4 regions of the Carboxylicivirga agarovorans genome follow, and region 2 is predicted to be linked to each of the others. Evidence: riboswitches for the same ligand, from Rfam matches in the RefSeq annotation. Region 2 holds a riboswitch; each other region holds the start of a gene.
What was found. A riboswitch is a leader RNA that binds a small molecule or an ion and turns the genes downstream of it on or off. The one in region 2 is predicted to bind cobalamin.

Region 1 (4,930 bases), on a different contig from region 2:
ATTCAAATCACTTAATCGCTCTGCAATTGTTCGAAAGCTTTCCTGCATGATCAGCGGCCCCGGAGCCCCTTCCTCATCATACTTTGAGTAATAACCCCTTGGCGTAATAAACTTGTTACCGGCCAGGTAACTTTGTGAATTACCAATAACAACGATGGAGAACATATCAACTATTTCGGGGTCAAACTCACCTAAGGTTGTCAGTGTGATGTGTTCTTCCTCCCTTTCTACCTGGCGAACGACAGCCACCGGTGTGTCGGCTGACCTTTCACCCAGAAAGATTTCCTGAAAGCGGTATATCTGCCAGTAACGCTTTTGACTCCTCGGATTATACAGCACCGTAACAAAATCACCAATAGCTGCTGCCTTCATGCGTTTTTCGATCAGTTTCCAGGGCGTTAACAGATCTGATAGTGATAATATCACAAAATCATGACTCAATGGCGCGCCTAATTTTGCTGCCGCTGCCTGAAAAGCCGATATACCGGGAACAACCTCAACACTGACTGATGATTGTCGTTTATCTGCCATTTCAAGAACCAGGGAAGCCATACCATATATTCCTGCATCGCCGGAACTGATCACCACTACATTCATGCCTGATTCGGCCTTGTCAAATGCTATTTTAGCACGTTGCACTTCCTGGCGCATACCCGTATCCATGCACTCGGTACCTTCCTGTAAATAGCACTCTATAAATTGGAAATAATACTTATATCCTATTACAATATCGGCCTGTTGAATGGCTTCAACGGCAGGCTTTAGAAATAATTCAGGACTACCCGGCCCTAAGCCTATTACTTTAATTTGACCCATTGCTTACTATTGTCGATTTTATAATAATTATTGAAAAATATGGTATTTGCCTTTGCTTTAGCACTTCAATATCAGAACATGTAAATGCTTTATCGGTACCCATGTACTCACCATAAAAAAAGTCAAGCTGATTAGCAGCAATGAAATCGGCTATCCAGCCCTTTACTTTTGATACTTTCATCATAACAACAGTTTCATTGCTTAACACATGCTCTATTAATTGAGCTTCACTGCTCAAGTCCGGTACGACCAATACCTTATCCGATTGTGTACATATTGCCTGCCGGCTTAAGGATCCACCAAGAATAAAAGCGGGAACACCGGGTATCATCTCATAGTTAATCCCGGCATTATTGAAATCATCTATCAGATAGGCAAAGGTGCTGTAGAACGCAATATCACCTTCACTGACCACTGCTACTACCTCACCTGCTTCGGCGTGTTGAATGCATCTGGCAGCCAGTTGGCGATAGGTTGCATTGACTTCGGAGCGATCATATTTCATGGCTACACTGACAGGTTTAAGCTTTGTTCCATCAAGCTCTAATTCACCCAGAACACGCATGGCCATTGAACTTTTTATGCCTTTGCTGTTGGTCGTCACCGGATAATAAATAACATCAGCTCTTTGTAATGTTTTCAGAGCCTTAATGGTTATCAGTTCCGGATCACCTGGCCCAAGTGCTACGCCATATATCGTTTCTTTACTCATGACTTGCTTTTAATGGTGATGATGACCACAACAGTTCTTAGCATGATCATGGTGATCATGGTCGTGATGATGTCCATGCCCGTGATGATGGTGGTGATGTGGCTCGTAATGCTCCAGGGTTTCTTTATCTACACTTGTGATCAGGTCTACTTCACCTTCCTCGGCACTTTTCAATCGTTTAATAAGTAGTTGTGCCAGGTGGTCTGATTCACTTAATAATGGTGCTACAAATACCTTTCGGTCGGGATGTCGCTGAGCGAACTCATCAAATAATACCTGTGCCTTATCCATGTACACACCCGGAAAGAACACATAAGGCACCACCACGATATTTTTGTAAGGTAATTGACTACAAACAGACAAGGCTTCAGCCACCGACGGGTAGGTCATGCGACTACAAAAACCATTAATGGCAAAGGCATATTTATTGGATTCCTGTACCATTCGGGTTAAGCGAGCAAGGTCACCATTGGCCGCTATTTTAGATGCTCCGACACCCAAACCAAAGTATAAGGTCTCTTCAGGATCGACCTGCCGGTCACCCAGTGCTTTTCCGATCAGGTCATTCGACAGGTGTATCATCTCCTCGCAATCGCCAATATAATGTGCCATCTTAATGCTTACCTTGTATTTAGCCTGAAGTTGATACAACATACATGGTATATCCTTTTGAATATGCAAGCCTGTAAACAAAAACACGGGAACGGCCACTATTTCTTTTACACCCCTTTGTGCCAGGCGCTTCACACCTTCTTCAAAATCGGGCGCTGATAATTCCAGAAAACCGGCTTCCACTTCATACTCCGGCAATAATGCCGCTACTTGTTTGGTATATTTCAAAAAGGCTTCTTCACCTCTCTTTACACGTGTACCATGACCACAAATTAAAACTCCTTTTTCAGACATATGCCAGTTCTTGATGTTTAACAGATTGAATAATGGGTTTAAGCTGTTTGGAAAAGCTAACCACTTCACCAATGACCATTAGAGCCGGAGGTGAAAAGCCTTTATCTTCCATTGCTCGCTTAATGGTACTGAGTGTGGCTGTCAGCATCTCTTGCTGCGGGTAGGTACCCCACCTTATTAAAGCCACGGGGGTATCCTCGTTTTTACCTCCACTTATTAATGCATTGGCGATTCTACCGGCATTGCTTACCCCCATATAGACCACCAGTGTATCTGATGCTTTTGCAAGTGCCTGCCAGTCCACTGAGCTTTTACCTTTAGCAGGATGACCGGTTACAAAGGTTACAGAAGATGCAACGTGACGGGCTGTGACGGGAATACCCATATAGGCCGGAACTGCAACGCCTGAAGTAATACCGGGAACCACCTCGTAATCGATACCATGATTGATAAGCGTTACAATTTCTTCCACACCCCTGCCAAACACAAAAGGGTCGCCTCCTTTAAGGCGCACAATGGTTTTACCTTTATTGGCATATTTCACCAGCAATTGATTCAATTCTTCCTGGGGATACGTGTGCTTATCTTTCTTTTTGCCTACGTACAAGCGTTCACAATTAGCGGAACAATAGTCCAGCAGCTCCGTATTTACCAGGTAGTCGTAAAGCACCACATCGGCCTTTTGAAGCAGTTTAAGGGCTTTGACACTTATTAAATCGGCATCACCGGGGCCGGCACCTACCAGCCATACTTTACCATATTCAGGATTCATTTTATTGAATTAAGGTTAACGTTGTTGTTTTCAATTTGACTGATCAGCTCATCGATCAAGGCCTTCATTTCGGCCTCATGCTTTGGATGACCAGATGCCAGCATTTGTTGACGTTTCTCAGCGATCAAGGCCACTGAATCGGTCGTTATGCATGATAATTTAGCCATAAGGTATTTACGCAGACACGCAGATAATGCGGGAGAATTACCTTCTGTACTGATGCCTACATTTAAATGCCCGACCCGACAGCTGGCTGGAATAATAAAATCACCTTTATCAGCGCCATCAGCACTATTGGCCAATACACCATGTTCTTGCGCATCTGATACTACAAGCTGATTGGTTGTTTTGTCGTTGGTAGCGGCAAATACCAGGAAAAATCCGGCGATATCATTCTTTTCATAAGATCGCCTCAATTTATTGATCCTGTTAGTATCAACCAACTCTTGCAAAGCCGGTGTTAAATCTTTGGAAATAACAGTTACGGCAGCACCGGCTGCAAGGAGTTTATTCACTTTTCGTTGAGCGACTTTACCGCCACCAACAACTAAACAGTTCCTATCTTTTATATTAATATGAATCGGATAGAACTGCATACTAAGCCATTACGATGTTTAAACCATTAATAGCCCAATGCGTGCAATCCTGATGTGAGGATAAGAGTAAGTGTTTTTTCATAGCGTAATTAAACGCTCCGGCATGAAAGTACAATGCACAAAAAAGCATTCAGTATCAAATAAGCATACAGGCCGGTATCATGCTCACCAGGGAGCACAAACAACACGCCAATGCCTGTTGACACTAACCATTTATGGCTCTATATATGGAATTGCTTTTTATTCATGTATCAAACTTTTAAACCCGAAAGCTTTGATTAATATTTAATTTACTATGGCAGGTTTTCTGACTTACTCCCTCCTTATTGCGCCTTCCCATTCGCCAGCAGGCGAAAAGTGACCTTATGCAATGGAGTTAAAAGAGCTTACAGCTGCGGGTACAGTCCCGGATTCACACCGGATTCCCTCTTTCCGTCAAAGTCCGAATAGGTTGACTCTGACTCACCATTAATTTGACGACAAATGTAATATTATAATTCTATCTAAAAATACTATCAGTTGAATTTTAGTACAAAATATTTGACCTTAATGAGGATCTAAAAAAAAACTACCCATCTGAAATAGTGGGTAGTTTATATCTGATCATATGATTTTATTATCAATTAACTGCTGAAACATATCGATCATCGTTTCTGATAGCGGTCGGTAGGCAGCATGCAGTTCCCTGATACTTTTCGAATTATCGCCTTTCCATTTATAGCCGATGTTTCTTGTTACGAAACGACGTGTTAAGGCCTTATTAAGCATTGGTCCGATTAACCATATCAGCCATTTGGGAAGTTCCTTTTTCGGAAGTGGATAATTCTCTCCAAACTTATTGTGCAGCGCCCTAACCAACTCAAAATACGTGGTATTATGTCCTGATGCAATATATCTTCCACCAGCACCAGGCACAAAACCAGCCTGATAATGAATATCCGCAAGGTCACGCACATCAATAACACCCCAACCCATCATAGGCACCCCGGCCTTCATTGTTCCGTCGCCCATTTGCCTGACAAGACGAAAACTTTCAGAGGTAACAGCCAGTGGATTGACAGCAGGTCCCAGCACTAAACTAGGATTTACAACGACCAAATCCCAGCTACTCTGCTTTTCACTGATGGA
Region 2 (4,930 bases):
AATGCGTATTCCCTTAAGTAAGCTAAAAAGTGGTAAGTATGAGCTCATTATAGAATGGCAGGCCAATGGTCAGCCTTACCTCACCAAGCAAGATGTTTTTATAGACTAGTCGTATCATGAATATAATAGAAGGATTTATTTTTGGCTTTTTAGGGAGTTTGCATTGTGTTGGAATGTGTGGTCCTTTGGCTTTAGCATTGCCTCTGCCTACGCGTTCGAGCACCCAAAAGGCATTTGGCGCTTTATTGTATAATTTTGGCAGGGCATTCACCTATGGCATTTTAGGGCTGATATTCGGATTACTGGGAGCAGGACTAAAGTTATCGGGTATTCAGCAATGGGTATCAATTGCCTGTGGCGCGATTATGATATTGTCTGTCGTGTTGCCGGGTGTGATTAAAATGCCTAAAACGTCAAACAAAGTATCCAATTCCATTTATTCTACCTTAAAAAAGAAGATTGGCGATTCATTAAACCGCAAACGACTAAGTAATTTGCTTGTTATCGGCGTACTTAACGGCTTTCTGCCATGCGGTTTGGTCTATGTTGCAATTTCCAGGGCAGTAACCTCCAATACAATCAGCGACAGCGTCATTTTTATGGTGTTTTTTGGACTGGGAACACTTCCTTTGATGTTTGCAGTGGCTTATTTCGCTAACATCATTAAAAGCCGTTTTTTGCATCAGCTTCGCAAAGCTATGCCTGTTTTCATCATAATCCTCGGATTGCTGTTTATATTGCGTGGACTGAACCTGGGTATTCCTTATATCAGTCCGGAGTTCAAGGAAGAAACACAGGAAGTAAAATGTTGTCATTAGATAGTTTATAGGTTTATAAGTCGATGAGTTTATTGGTAGAACTGATAAATTGTCGAACTGATTAACTGTTGAACTGATAAACTAATAAACTGTCGAACTGTCGAACTGTCGAACTGATAAATTGATTAAGAACTTCGATGTAATTAAGCCACGCTCTTGTGGTGATCCGGGTACACGGATTATTCCTTTGGAATGAGATAAGCAAGCTGCAAATAGCAGGCTGCAGGCCTGCCACATCATAGCCCGGGGCAAAGCTTAGCGACGTGCCGGGGTTAGCAATACAAATGAAAGACCGGTGCCTCAGCAATTGCTCTTCAAAGCACTAATATGCCTTGCACCGGCATAGCCAATGCCCGATCATGATTAAATTTTATGTGATATGTTGAATTGATGAACTGAGGATTCCTATAGCTATCGTGAGATTAATTGTAGTATAGTTTATTAGTTTAAAAGTTGATGAGTTGAATGTTCAATTCAGTAATTTATCTGCCTGCCTATTGAGCAGCGGATCTAAGCGTCTGACAGTCCAATTGTCTAAGGTGTAATAGTCTAATATCTAAAAGCCTATTAACAATCAGTCTAAAGAGTCAAACTTTTCTTTGAAAAACATTTTTTACCTCGTCCAATTGCATTAGTTTTGCACTCGATTTGGTTCACAAGGCATTTACCGATGCCAGGTGATGAAAAGGGAATGCCGTGAAAGTCGGCAACAGTATCCGCTGCTGTAAGTTCCGTCCGGGTTTAACCGGAATAAAAGCTGTAATCAACAATGCCACTGTTCAGGGGAACGGGAAGGCGATTATGGTGGAACGAGTCAGAAGACCTGCCAGATAAAATTCAATTGTTCGCGTCATTCGGAATAAATGCAGGACGATACATATTTCATTGTATTCTCTATCCGTTTTGTCAGAGCAGTTATAATAACCTGAATATTTGAAATGAGGTTTAAACTGTTGATATTGTTTGTGGTGTTATCATTGCCTGTGATGGCCGATGATGAGGTGCGTGATTCCGTTAAAGTGCAGGAGGTTGAGATTACCGCTTCGCGATTGGCTCATTTCGCTGTCACAGAAAAAATGGAGGTCGTTGATACTTTGGCAATTGAACGTTATGCTACCCAATCTTTAGGTATGCTTTTACAAAAGACATCATTGATCAATATTCAATCGAACGGTGGTGTTGGGGCTCTGACAACCGCCAGTCTGCGAGGGGCATCATCGAACCAAACTTTGGTAACATGGAATGGTTTACCGGTTAACTCCTTAACTACAGGAAGCGCTGATCTTTCAACTGTTTCAGTTGGTGGATTTAATGATGTCAGAATTACCTATGGAGCATCAGGTTCACTTTATGGAAGTGGTACAATGGGAGGAGCCATTGAACTCTCTAGTCAGCCACAATGGGGTCAGGGAGTGTCCGGAAGAGTAAGAGGGGAAATTGGCAGTTTCTCAAGCTATAAAGGCAATCTTCTGCTTAATGCATCTGGTCACAATCTGTCTTATAACGGACAATTCTTCTATCACGATGCCAAAAATGACTTTAAGTATATTGATGAATTTGACCATGGTAAGCCAGAGGAAACTTTGGATCATAATGAAAATACGGTATTAGGAACAATACACAATTTATATTGGAAAGCAGGTAAAAACCTGTTTGATTTTGGTGCCTGGTACCAGGTGAAAGAGAAGAACCTTCCTGGATTAATGGGGGTTGGACCACCGGTAAGCCATCAGACACAAAAAGATTCAACCCTGAAGGCTTATGCTGGCTGGAAGCGGTTGATAGGCAATTTTCGTTTAGATGCACAAACATCATATTCATTTGACTTTTTGCGTTATACCGATAAAGAACGAGCTGACAGTGAATCGTACAAGATCTATTCAGAGATAACAGCCAAGCGATGGTTATCTGATGTGAGCACGCGTTGGTATTTGCAACAAAATTTAAGCCTTGATGTCAATGGCCGGTATAGTTATTTAAAAGCGATTACCTCCAATTATGCTGAAGATATAGTTGAACATGACGTTCGGCTAAATGCTGCTGTAAAATATTCGCCTGAATTTGGTGTTTTTATTGCGACAATAGGTAAAGACTGGTGCAGCTCTGAAGCTGATAAGGTCACACAAGCTATTTATGAAGATGGTGAGATAATAGATTATGAAACCGTCGAGAATACGCTGCCCAACCCACCTCTTATGTTTTCGTTGAGCGGAAAAGTAATTGTTTCTCCACAATGGCTGGCTATCAGGGGAAAGGTGGCAACACACTTTCGTCGCCCGACTTTCAATGATCGCTACTGGGTTCCAGGAGGTAATATTTTATTAAAGCCGGAGGAGGGTTATAATATTGAGCTGGGTGCCGATGTGTTTGAGCAAAGAACGATAATGGGTGATGTAGGCTTTGATGTTGCATTTTATTGGAGTAATAATGATGAATCTATTGCCTGGAAACCAAATGAAGTTACTGGTTTATGGGAAGCATCCAATACCGGTGCTATAGTTTCACAAGGTGCTGATTTAAGTATAAATCATGGTTTGCAATTGGGGAAGTATCAATTAAGTAATAAAGTGATTTATGGGTATAACGATGCCTATGATAATAATGCTGAAAGTGATAAATATAAAGAACCCCTTGGTTACCGACCGAAACATACCTTTAAATTAAGTTCTGACTTTATTGCTTCGCGTTGGAATGTTGGAGCTATGCTTTACACCCGCTCAAAATGTTATACATGGGAGGGACGTCAGGTGGATGGTTATGCATTGGTCGACCTTAATGCTGCTTATACTTTGAATGTTTTTTCTAACGGGGTTAACCTGATGGGACGTGTGGAAAATGTACTTGGTACCTCCTATCAATTGGTACGTGCATACCCAATGCCTGGAAGAGCTTATTATTTAACTGTAAATATAAATTTCTAACAATTAATACACTATGAAAAAGGTTTTAAGACTTTTACCGTTTTTCTTAATGGCAGTTGTTTTGTTTACTGCCTGTTCAGATGATGATGATGATGTTACACCTAAAGTGAGTAGCATTTATGTCCTTAATGAAGGTAATGATAATGGTTCGGTTTCTATTGTAGATGAGAACGATCAGGTAACAAACAATTATTATGAAGCAGTTAATGGATTGCCATTGGGTAAGTTTCCGCAATCAATGGCTGTTAATGACACACATGTGTTTATTGTTGTAACAACTCAAAATGGTGCAGGATATGTTGAGGTAGTAGAGAAAGAAACATTTAAGCATGTTACTTCAATTACCGGGTTTTCTTACCCTCGTGAGATTACATTAATGGATGGTAAAGCTTATGTTTCAAATGGAAATGGACAAACAGGAGAGTGGCCAAACACCGTTAAACAGGATAATGAAATTTACCCGATTAACCTTTCTGATTTCTCAAAGGGAAATGCTATTGGCGTAGGTGCCGGACCTGAAAAAATGGTTGTTTCCAATGGTAAATTATATGTGGCTAACAGTGGTGGTTGGTCAAATGATGACAATACTGTAACTGTGGTTGATACTTCAAACGACCAGGTTATTGAAACCATTACTGTTAAAGCATGTCCTAAGGATATGGCTGTCGATGCCAATGGAGATATATGGGTTTATTGTGGTGGTAAGCCTGATTATTCTAACTACCCTGCCGTTACTTATGCTGATGCCGGACTGTCAAAAATTACAACTTCATCAAGCGATGTTACTTCATGGGATATTGCTACACCAAGTGGTGCTGTTAAAAGCATAGCTATTAGTAAAAATGAAAAAACCGTTTACTACATTACTGATGCGGTTTATGCAATGGATATTGATGCAACAGAGTTGCCGGAAGCTAAATTTATTGATGAAACATATTATGGTATCGATGTTCATCCTAACACAGATGATTTGTGGTTGTGTAAAAAAGTTGATGCTACAACCCCAGGTACTGTTTTTGTGTATTCAAAGAACGCGGAAATGGCGAAGCAATATAAAGTTGGGGCAATGCCTAACTCAACTGTATTTGCAAATTAAAATACTCCCTAACGTTTCCTCACTTTTGAGGAAAGTTTCACTAGAGGCCGGCATTCGCCGGCCTTTTTTTTGCTTATCTGATCACAGTAATGGTA
Region 3 (4,930 bases), on a different contig from region 2:
TCCTCCTGGCGAAAATTAACAATGTAATCTACACCTGTTTTTATAACATCACTGACTTCTCCAAAATTTAGCGGTGATGATTCCCCACTAATATTGGCAGAAGTTGACACAATTGGTTTTTTAAATCGAGCACATAGCTGATTGGAGAACTTTTCTTCGGTGATACGAATACCTATGCTTCCATCTTCACCCAAAAGGTTAGAAGGCAGGTTCTTGGCATCATCGTATATGATAGTTAATGGTTTGGTTGTTAACTCAGCCATATCATAAGCCACTTCAGGTATGTCATTTACGTAGCCGCCAAGTTTAGCAGTATTATCTAACAAAACCAGCATGCCCTTTGTGTTTAAACGTTGTTTTAGCTTGTAAATACGTTCAACCGCTTCTGCATTGGTAGCATCACAACCTATTCCCCAGATAGTATCGGTAGGATACAGAATAACACCGCCATTTCTTAATACTTCGAGCGCCTGTTTTAAGTCGTCGTGCATAATAATAAATTTTGGTGAAAGATAGGAAAAAGCGGCTACAGTGAAAAAGCACAAGACTACATAGACAATATGAATTAAAAGAACTACGCTTAGGTTTGTTTGAAACATTTGTAGTATCATTGAACATTTTGGCGATAATTCCTTTTTCCTTTACAAAAAATATTTACTTTTGCGCCGCATTTAGGTTTGCGCTGTGCTTAACCGGCCAGTGCAATGAAAAGGGAATCCGGTGTAAATCCGGAGCTGTACCCGCAGCTGTAAGCCCCTTCGTATTCTGAAATCTGTATGCCACTGTTGACCAATGTTCAATGGGAAGGCTTTTCAGAATGGGGTGAGCCAGAAGACCTGCCTGTTTGCGCGACAGTATTCTTTGCTTTCGGGATAAAAGCAGGTTGATAGCTTTAGCGTATCATACATTTTTATTTCCCTGTTGAATATTGTCTGTTAAGAACTTTTTTAATAGACAAATACATATGAAACAAATCGTTACCAGTGCAATATTCGCACTTTTATGCCATTTGGCATTTTCACAAACAATGGATCAGGATACATTTCTGATCAAAGAAATTGAGATTGATGCCGATGTGGTATTCACCAAAAAACAGACAGCCTTAAAAACAATCGCTCCACTCAAACACATTCCCATTGCAACATCAAGCGTTAGCAGGCAGATGATTGATATAAGGGGAATTAACAACATTAATGATGCCATGCGCTACACGACAGGAGTCAGATCATCGGTTAATTACGGAGGTTTTCAAACCTTTACATTCAGAGGATTCGGACGTCCGGTTATTATGGTTGATGGTATGCGCGACGAACGAATGAACTGGTCTAACAGTGCTCCTGTTACAAGTCTTACGGCCGTTGAAAGCATCGAATACCTAAAAGGTCCTGCATCTGTAATGTATGGCCACTCAGCAGTGGGTGGAATTCTTAACATCGTTCGAAGGCAACCAAGCGCAACGGCTAACTATAACGCTCGTTTGAGCTACGGCACCTGGAATAATAAACAGATGCAAATTGGAGCGGGTGGTGCACTAGGTTCACAACTAAACTATCGTTTTGATGCCGGTTTTACGGATAGTGATGGTTGGCGTGATAATAATACTGAAATCGCCAATGTATACCTGGCTTTTGACTATCGGTTATCGGATGGCGATGTAATAAAGCTAAAGATCGGTGCCAATGATGACTTCTATGGAACTGAAACAGGATTACCAGCACTATCACAAAACGTATTTGAAACCAATTCAGGTAAACAGGTATACGCTATTGGTGACCTGCCTGCAGGCTTCAGGCGTGAGCAACGGTATAATGACCCTGCCGACTTTCTAAAACACACCAACAGTAATATTGCTGCATCCTGGGAGCATGCTTTTAACTCAAAAAGTAAGTTGATCAACAGCATATCATACAACAATGATGATATTGATTATTTCTCAACTGAATCACTAAGTTACCTGAGTTCTGATAATGCTATTTACGACCATTACTATAAGAACGGAGATAGCAAAAAGTACATTTGTATAGACAGCCTGCAGCGAACATTCCCTCTGCGCTTTTCACATAAAACCAAAACATACCAGTACAATGCCGACTATTATAATCAGTTTACTACCGGTTCGATAAAGCACAATGTAGTGGCCGGATACTCTTTTTTGTATGTTGACAGAATAAGCTATAAGGGATACAACCTTCCGGGTTTAGGGGATGTTGAAAACAACCCTGATTTGATTTATGACTCGTCATACGATGTTTACGGACAAGGTTTATATGCTAAAATGGCGGTATCAGATCCAATCCTTAACCATGGCTATTTAAAAACTCAATTCTCGGCTGCAGCAGTAATGGATGATCAATCCCATGGATTGTATTTTCAGGATTTAATGGACATTTCAGACCGACTTAAGTTCATGATTGCCGGGCGCTTCGATTACTACAGATATGCCCGAAGAGACGCTGGTATTACAAATGGCCTCGATTATGAATTTGATCCGGAAAAACCAGAGAAATCAATCACCAATAAAGCCTTTTCGTACCGGTCAGGCTTAGTGTATCTCCCTAATGAAGATCTATCCATATATGCATCTGCATCTAGTTTCTTCCGCCCTTTACGCACTACTTACAATGAATCATACATCTATCTGGATACCGAAGGAGAGCAATTCTATCCGGAAGATGGAGAAGAACTCTATGAACCTGAAAAAGGCTATCAGGCTGAAGCTGGATTCAAGTGGGAATTAGGAAATATAATAAGCGTAAACGGTAGTTTCTACTATATACAGAAGGAAAACATAGTTGAATACCTGGGCAGAACAAATGATGAGAATCAACATCGAATTTACGGACAGGTTGGCAAAGTTGACTCCAAAGGTTTTGAATTAGATGCAATTGCTCGTCCTGCAGTGGGACTGTTTATCAATGCCGGATACAGTTTTAACAAGGCAGAGTATCAGGAATTTGCTGACAACCCTTATTCCGATGGTTCAGCAAAAGAAGGGAACACCCTTCGGAACGCCCCTGAAAACCAAGTGTTCGCCTGGGTTAATTATACCGTTCAAAGTGGTATATTCAAAAAGCTTAGTCTGGGATTAGGCGCCCGTTATACAGATGATATTTTCACCAGTTCTTCCAATACATACGTATTACCATCATATACGGTATGCGATGCAACCATGGCTTATTCATTTGATAAGGTAACACTGCGCATTAATGCCAATAATATAGCTGACGAAGAGTACTACGATAATTCGGTGTTCAGTAACCAATATATTCCAGGCATGGGCCGCTCATATGAAGCCTCAATCAGTTTAAATTTTTAGAACAGATAAATGATAAAGCTATTAAAGAAATACCTGTTTCTCATTCATAAATGGACAGGATTTGTGATGGGTTTATTATTCGTGGTCTGGTTTATTTCCGGCTTTATAATGATCTACCATTCCTTTCCCAAACCGCGACCACAAAACTATTTTCATGGCCTGAGTAAATTCTCAGGTCATGAAACCTTATCATCACCAAAAGATCTTTTAGATAAATATCCAGGATCTGAAATCAGACTTGAAATTGTAAACGAACAGCCCGTTTATCGATTTCCAGGTCGAAAGCCAGCAATATATAATGCCAGCAGTTTAAAACAGCTTCGAAGCTTAGGCGAAACTGAATGCCGGCGTATCTTGAAATCGAATTTCCCGGCAGACATGATAGAGGTCAAGGAATTGAATGATTTTGACCAATGGATTCCCTGGTCATACTACAAAGCTTATTTCCCCATTTATAAATACAGATTAAATGACAAGCACAAAACCCATGTTTATGTATCATCAACAAAAGGCGAAATTGTACAGGAAACAACACATAGGTCAAGGGTCTATGCATGGATGGGAGCCATTCCTCATTGGTTGTATTTCAAAAATTTACGCTTACATTCAAAACTATGGTCAGATGTGATTATCTGGCTAAGTGCTATTGGTTGTATTGTATGCATATCAGGCATAATAAGCGGATGTATACGCCTAAAAAGAAAAAAGGTACAGTTTCATAGTCCCTATAAAAAGAAAACGCTTAAATGGCATCATATAGGAGGCTTACTATTTGGCTGCTTTGTATTCACCTTCATATTAAGTGGCCTTATGTCATTAGCCGATATACCGGACTGGGTCGTCAAGCGGGAAAAGTCTGTTAATTATTACCAACTCTGGAATAAGCAGATTATTAGTGATAGCACTTGTCATCATGGATTTACACAATTGTTACAACATAATGAGACAGCCACAGCCAAACGAATAAGTTTCAATAATATTTTAGGACGGAGTTTTTACGGTGTTTATTCCAATAAGGCAAATAAGCCCGATTATTACACGATCAAAGAAGGTAAGATAATGTCGCTTCCGAAAGTTTCAGATTCTTTGTTGGAAAGAAATCTTAAGACACTGATTCCGGATAAACACTACAAAACAGAACTGTTGAGTGACTATAATTCGTTTTACCGGTACAATGCCAAACGTCTAATGCCTTTGCCTGTATATGAAGTAACTTTGGAAGATCAATTTAATACCCGCCTGTTTATCGACCATCATACAGGCAAATTACTGAAAGTAACGAATAACTCAACTCAGTTGCAATGGTGGCTATATCAGGGCTTGCACACATTCAAATTTGGTTGTTTTTCTCATTACGAGGGACTGAGACAAACATGGTTGATATTTATTTCCATGGGAGGAACAATTGTAAGCCTGACTGCTTTTCTATTATTTGTTCGGTATTTGAGACGAAAAACTAAAAGCCAACTACACAAACATTACAGATAACCTGAGGGCGAATTCAGGATCATATACAAAAGCTGGGTCTAATCTGGAAATGTTTAATTTTGTGGTAAATTAGAATTAAACTAAAGAGCTTATTGAGGAAGTTACCAGCTTTTTTCTGTAAGCATA
Region 4 (4,930 bases), on a different contig from region 2:
GGTACGAAACAATCCTTTGGTTAAGTGCGGTACAGCAAGTCCCAAAAATGCAATTGGTCCGCAAAAAGCTGTAATAGCTGCAGTCAACAAGCCGGTACACAGCAATATAGCCAAACGGGTATTTTTTATATTAATACCAAGATTCTCAGCATAGTTTTCGCCCAATATCAAAACATTCAGGGGCTTTATTAGCAACAAACTAAAAATCAAACCAATCACAACAACCGGAATCAATATGATCAAATGTTCCCAGGTGACATTCGAAAAACTGCCTAATCCCCATATGACATAAGCATGTACATCTTCTTTGGGACTATAAAATTTCATCACTCCAATTATGGCTGATGCGGCGTAACCAACCATAATACCAACTATCAGTAATATGGTGTTATCGCGTAATGCCCGGGCAAAAAATACGATCAGCAATAATATAAAGAAGGCTCCTACAAACGCAGCCCCAACAACTGTCATATGTCCGATCAAACCATAACCACTAATACTGATCCCCAAAACATTTCCTGCAAATAACAAAACAAGGGCAACTCCCAATCCTGCGCCACTGCTAATACCAAGAATAGATGGTCCTGCCAATGGGTTCCTGAATAATGTCTGCATTTGTAAACCACCAACTGCCAAACCCGCACCGGCCAGTACTGCGGTAATAGTTTGAGGTAATCGTGATTTTAAAATGATTGAATGATAAGCATTGCGTGAAGCCTCTTCCCCCATCAATACCTTGATCAAGTCATCGAATGGAATGGCAACTGAACCAACTCCAATATTAAGCATAAAAAGAGCAATAATAAGGCTTAGCAGTAATACAAAACCCATTATCCATTTATAGCGATGCTCCTCCATTATTCTTTTGTTAGTTTATGAAAATAACGCGGTTTATAGCCATCCAATACTTCGGGATAAATGGCATGCACCAAATCGCTTAATACAATATGTGGTTGCAATAAACCTTTTTCGAAATACAGTGAATTAGATGCATTGGTAACAACCATATTTCTGTTTTTATAGGCATCAAAGTCAGTATAACGATCATCAATTTTAGCAAGCTCCGAATAAGTCAGCTCACCAGGGTAATTAATGATTAACACCCAGCAATCTGTATGTTCTGCTTTATCAATAATGGTTTCATAATCCAGTGATAAAGATCCGGTACCTTTTGTTTCTTTATAGATATAATCCGTTCCGGCATCATTAAAGAAGTTGGCCATATAGCTTTCTCCGGCAGGTGAGTACCAGATTCCCTGGTAAATGTGCCCGGTAAAGACCGTATGTTTAGCATCTATATTCTCAACCTTCTTTTTAACTTCCAGGTAAGCAGTTTCTATTTCTTCAAATATCTGCTTTGACATTTCACCCCTGCCAAGAAGCTCACCCATAAAAACAATCCATTCAGCACGTCCAAGAGGTGTATGTTCTAAATAATCCGCATTAGTCAACACTGGAATACCTGCACTTGTTACTGCTGCAAAATGATTGTCTTTAAATGGTGAAACCATCATAAAATCCGGTTCCAGATCAACCATTACTTCCACATCGGGCGCAACAGCCATACCAACATTTTTTATACTACCATTGCTTATGCCTTCCTGAATATAATCATCGGAGATGTATTGCGGCTCAGCAACGCCTTTAATGCCTGACTTCACATTCAGCTTATCGGCATAATTTACCATTGTTGAAGATAGCGCTATCCACTGTTTGGCGGGATAGCCTATTACATAGTCATTGGTTTTCTGAAGTTCACTTTTCAATGACTCTTCATAAAACAAAGCAATGGATTCGTTTTTAGTACTATCGCCCCATGGATCATTCAATACAATTTGTCGATAATCTTTATAATAGCGTATTTCAAAACCTTTCGCGTATTTAGGTTGAAAAACACTATCAGGCTCATTCCCTGTTGTGTCAGGTGAGTTTCCTTTCTGTTTAGTCTGGCAGGCGCCCAGAATCAGCAATAATGCAAATACAATAGTTGAAAATCTAATCATCTCTTTATCTCCCGAAAGCTTATGAATCAATGTGGTTATTCAAACAGGTTTTCCGGCTCTCTTTCATTGCTTTACCTTCCCATTACATGCGCAACAGTGGTTAAAAAAACAATGCTCCTCTTCAGGCACAGATTACGGCTGCGGGAACAGCTCAGGCATTTCACCTGATTCCCTTTTTAAATAACGATGCAAAAATAGTTTATTTATTGGAATTAATTCTTCAAAAAACATCACGTAGCTGCATTCTCAAAGCAATATTCCTTATTATAACGCCTCATTTGCTCCAGAAAGCTTTCTAAATAACTAACTTCAACGTTTATGATATTTCCTTCGTCATCGGTTTTAAGCTCCAGTTTCGGATTTATAAATCCTGAGTAAGGAGCCACGTTCAATTGGCTATAACGTTCTTTGACCTCCCGATGAATAAGCGGGTCCACTTTTACACCGTATCGCTCAACCAATTCTTTGGCTGCAGAATAATCACCCTGTGACTTAATGCGTTGCACCTCCTTGAGCAGCTGGCCGAATAATTGGCGCAATAGCTTATGATCATTAATGACAAAATAGCTTTTACCATTCTTTGTCATTTTTTCAATAACATTTCTCTCCGCACCATGTTGCATCACCCATTTGCCAACCAGTTGACGGTTGCGCATGTGGGTTTGCTCAACATTAGCTCCAATGCCAATACGTGCCATCTGAACCATTAAACCATTTCTGATATAAGAATTATATTGCGCCTTAGCTACGTCCATATGAGGCACAAGGTTCAGTTCCAGCATTTTTTCATCGGCCATAAAATACAAGCCAAACAAATCTGCGCGTGCCTCTTCTATTACAGAGCCATATGCCTTTAGTGCATCCGAACGAACCCCAGGCTCCAACTTACCTGAACCATGTCCGACACATTCATGTAAATGCGTATGCAGATTATCGGCAATGGCGCCATATTTTTTATGCAAAGCCAGTTCCTCCTCATCATAGGCAAACTCTTCAATTACGCCGGAGCTGAGGGATGCCATTTCGTATGAGTGGCTGATATTTTGAAGTGACACCGATTTGGAACCATGCAATTCCCTAATCCATTCTGCATTGGGTAAGTTAATGCCCAAGGGAGAAGCAGGGTAACAATCGCCACCAAGCATAATGGCATTAATAACCTTCATTGAAACACCTTGCACCTCTGTTTTCTTGTGACTATCGGCAACAGGTGAGTGATTCTCAAACCATTGCGCATTTTCACTAATTACAGATGCTTTCTTGGTTTCTTCCGTATCGATAATGTTCACCAAACTCTCCCATGTGGCCTTAAATCCTAACGGGTCTCCATATACTTCAATAAAACCATTGATAAAATCAACTTCTCCCCCTTGCTCTTTTAACCATTCAATACTGTATTGGTCAAACAATTTCAGGTCGCCGGTTTGATAGAACTGATACAGCAGATCAATGACTTCTTTTTGCTTATCGTTTTCAGCAACTTCAGATGCTTTTATTAACCAATGACAAATTCGCTGTATTGTTTCGGAGTACTTACCACCTACTTTCCAGGTTTCTTCCATTATCTGGTCATCCAACTTTAGCAATCGCGAGTTCAACCCATACGACACGGGCTTTTCATCAGCTCTATCTATTTGCTCTTTATAGAAATTCTCAGCCTCATTCTGCGTCAGGTCTTTATAAAAGTTGTTAGCCGAATGTATGACCAGATCCTGATCTTCATCCTGGCACACCCGCTTTGACATATAGAATTCATCAAACAGTAATTCTGCCAGTTGAGCCAATACCTCTTCTCCGCTCTTTTCCCCGACTTGATTTAATTCCTGTTGGTTAAGCCTTTGAATCCATCTATTTAATTGATCTTCATCAAATTCAGGTTTTAATTTTTCGGTACTGTAATGATGGTGAATACCATTGGAAAACAAAATGCGCTTGTAGAGAACTTCAAATTCTGTAAATCCCTTCTCATCTGATTTAATATGACCATACAGAAGATCCATACATCGTCTGAGCCATAGGTTTTTTTCATTATTCTGATCCCAAATAATATCCCTGCCACACAAGGCGGCTTCTGCTAAATAATAGATATATAACTTCTTTTGGAGTGTCAACTCATCGAAGTTGGGAATATGATATCGTAAGATTCGAAGGTCGGCAAATTGCTCAACCTGGTATTCAAAATTAGGCATTAGCTATTAGTAAATAGGTAGTAATAGTTTATTCATTATTTCAATCCATAGCGAGCAAGCCGCTATTGTCTTGGATTTCTAAGGTCAATATCCTTTTTTAACTCCCACACCCCTTTGGTAAATTTAAAGGCGTTGTATGAAAAGTCGGGGCCGTAATATTGGTAAACGCCCCTGAACATTGGTTCCTGTGGCGCAAGGTTATCATATACAATCAATTTTTCCCGTGCATCATATCTTAACATCATAGTAGCTTTAGCCGAATAGTTAAATACGACACGGTTACGCGTGAATCGATCTACTTTAAATATGGGCATTCCAAATCTCAATCGATCATTTTGAACATATAACACATCAATGACACGTGTTTTGATAAACTCGTCATGGCCTTTGTAGCCTAATAGTGTATAGTAGGTCTTATTACCACTCGCGGTTTGAATTAAATCCAGATATATGGCTCCATACCATTTCTTGTCAGAAAGGGTTGATCGTTCGGGTGATTTGATTTTTGAGCTCGTATCATTTAAAGGTATAACTTTTACCGAACTACCCTTTAAAATAACAGCTCCGTAAAACACCTGGTTAAACCCTTGTTTCTGGATATTATAAGTACATATTTTAACTTTCTTATCATCTGAGATAAGCGTTTTCATACGTTTAAGCTGACTAAAAGGCTCATCAAAAAGCTCTTTATTTGTCCATAAACGATACAATCGCTGCTGTAACTTTGTATTAAATGCA

Region 1: another riboswitch for cobalamin. It lies ahead of ACRD69_RS22425 (precorrin-2 dehydrogenase/sirohydrochlorin ferrochelatase family protein); the one in region 2 lies ahead of ACRD69_RS16320 (TonB-dependent receptor plug domain-containing protein).
Region 3: another riboswitch for cobalamin. It lies ahead of ACRD69_RS06015 (TonB-dependent receptor); the one in region 2 lies ahead of ACRD69_RS16320 (TonB-dependent receptor plug domain-containing protein).
Region 4: another riboswitch for cobalamin. It lies ahead of ACRD69_RS09700 (ABC transporter substrate-binding protein); the one in region 2 lies ahead of ACRD69_RS16320 (TonB-dependent receptor plug domain-containing protein).

What each region holds. Positions count from the first base shown of each region.
Region 1 is NZ_JBNGPA010000040.1:8,906-13,835, reverse strand. Features, by position in the region: gene cobJ (precorrin-3B C(17)-methyltransferase) at 1-816, opposite strand, end outside; gene cobI (precorrin-2 C(20)-methyltransferase) at 803-1,528, opposite strand; gene ACRD69_RS22435 (sirohydrochlorin chelatase) at 1,538-2,434, opposite strand; gene cobA (uroporphyrinogen-III C-methyltransferase) at 2,427-3,206, opposite strand; gene ACRD69_RS22425 (precorrin-2 dehydrogenase/sirohydrochlorin ferrochelatase family protein) at 3,203-3,802, opposite strand; cobalamin riboswitch at 4,083-4,284, opposite strand; gene ACRD69_RS22420 (NAD-dependent epimerase/dehydratase family protein) at 4,406-4,930, opposite strand, start outside.
Region 2 is NZ_JBNGPA010000017.1:125,464-130,393, reverse strand. Features, by position in the region: gene ACRD69_RS16330 (FixH family protein) at 1-109, shown strand, start outside; gene ACRD69_RS16325 (sulfite exporter TauE/SafE family protein) at 117-818, shown strand; cobalamin riboswitch at 1,451-1,663, shown strand; gene ACRD69_RS16320 (TonB-dependent receptor plug domain-containing protein) at 1,757-3,739, shown strand; gene ACRD69_RS16315 (hypothetical protein) at 3,753-4,835, shown strand.
Region 3 is NZ_JBNGPA010000004.1:11,667-16,596, forward strand. Features, by position in the region: gene ACRD69_RS06010 (L-threonylcarbamoyladenylate synthase) at 1-491, opposite strand, end outside; cobalamin riboswitch at 657-858, shown strand; gene ACRD69_RS06015 (TonB-dependent receptor) at 965-3,316, shown strand; gene ACRD69_RS06020 (PepSY domain-containing protein) at 3,326-4,804, shown strand.
Region 4 is NZ_JBNGPA010000007.1:46,126-51,055, forward strand. Features, by position in the region: gene ACRD69_RS09695 (iron chelate uptake ABC transporter family permease subunit) at 1-858, opposite strand, end outside; gene ACRD69_RS09700 (ABC transporter substrate-binding protein) at 858-2,003, opposite strand; cobalamin riboswitch at 2,029-2,229, opposite strand; gene ACRD69_RS09705 (dipeptidyl-peptidase 3 family protein) at 2,234-4,192, opposite strand; gene ACRD69_RS09710 (hypothetical protein) at 4,255-4,930, opposite strand, start outside.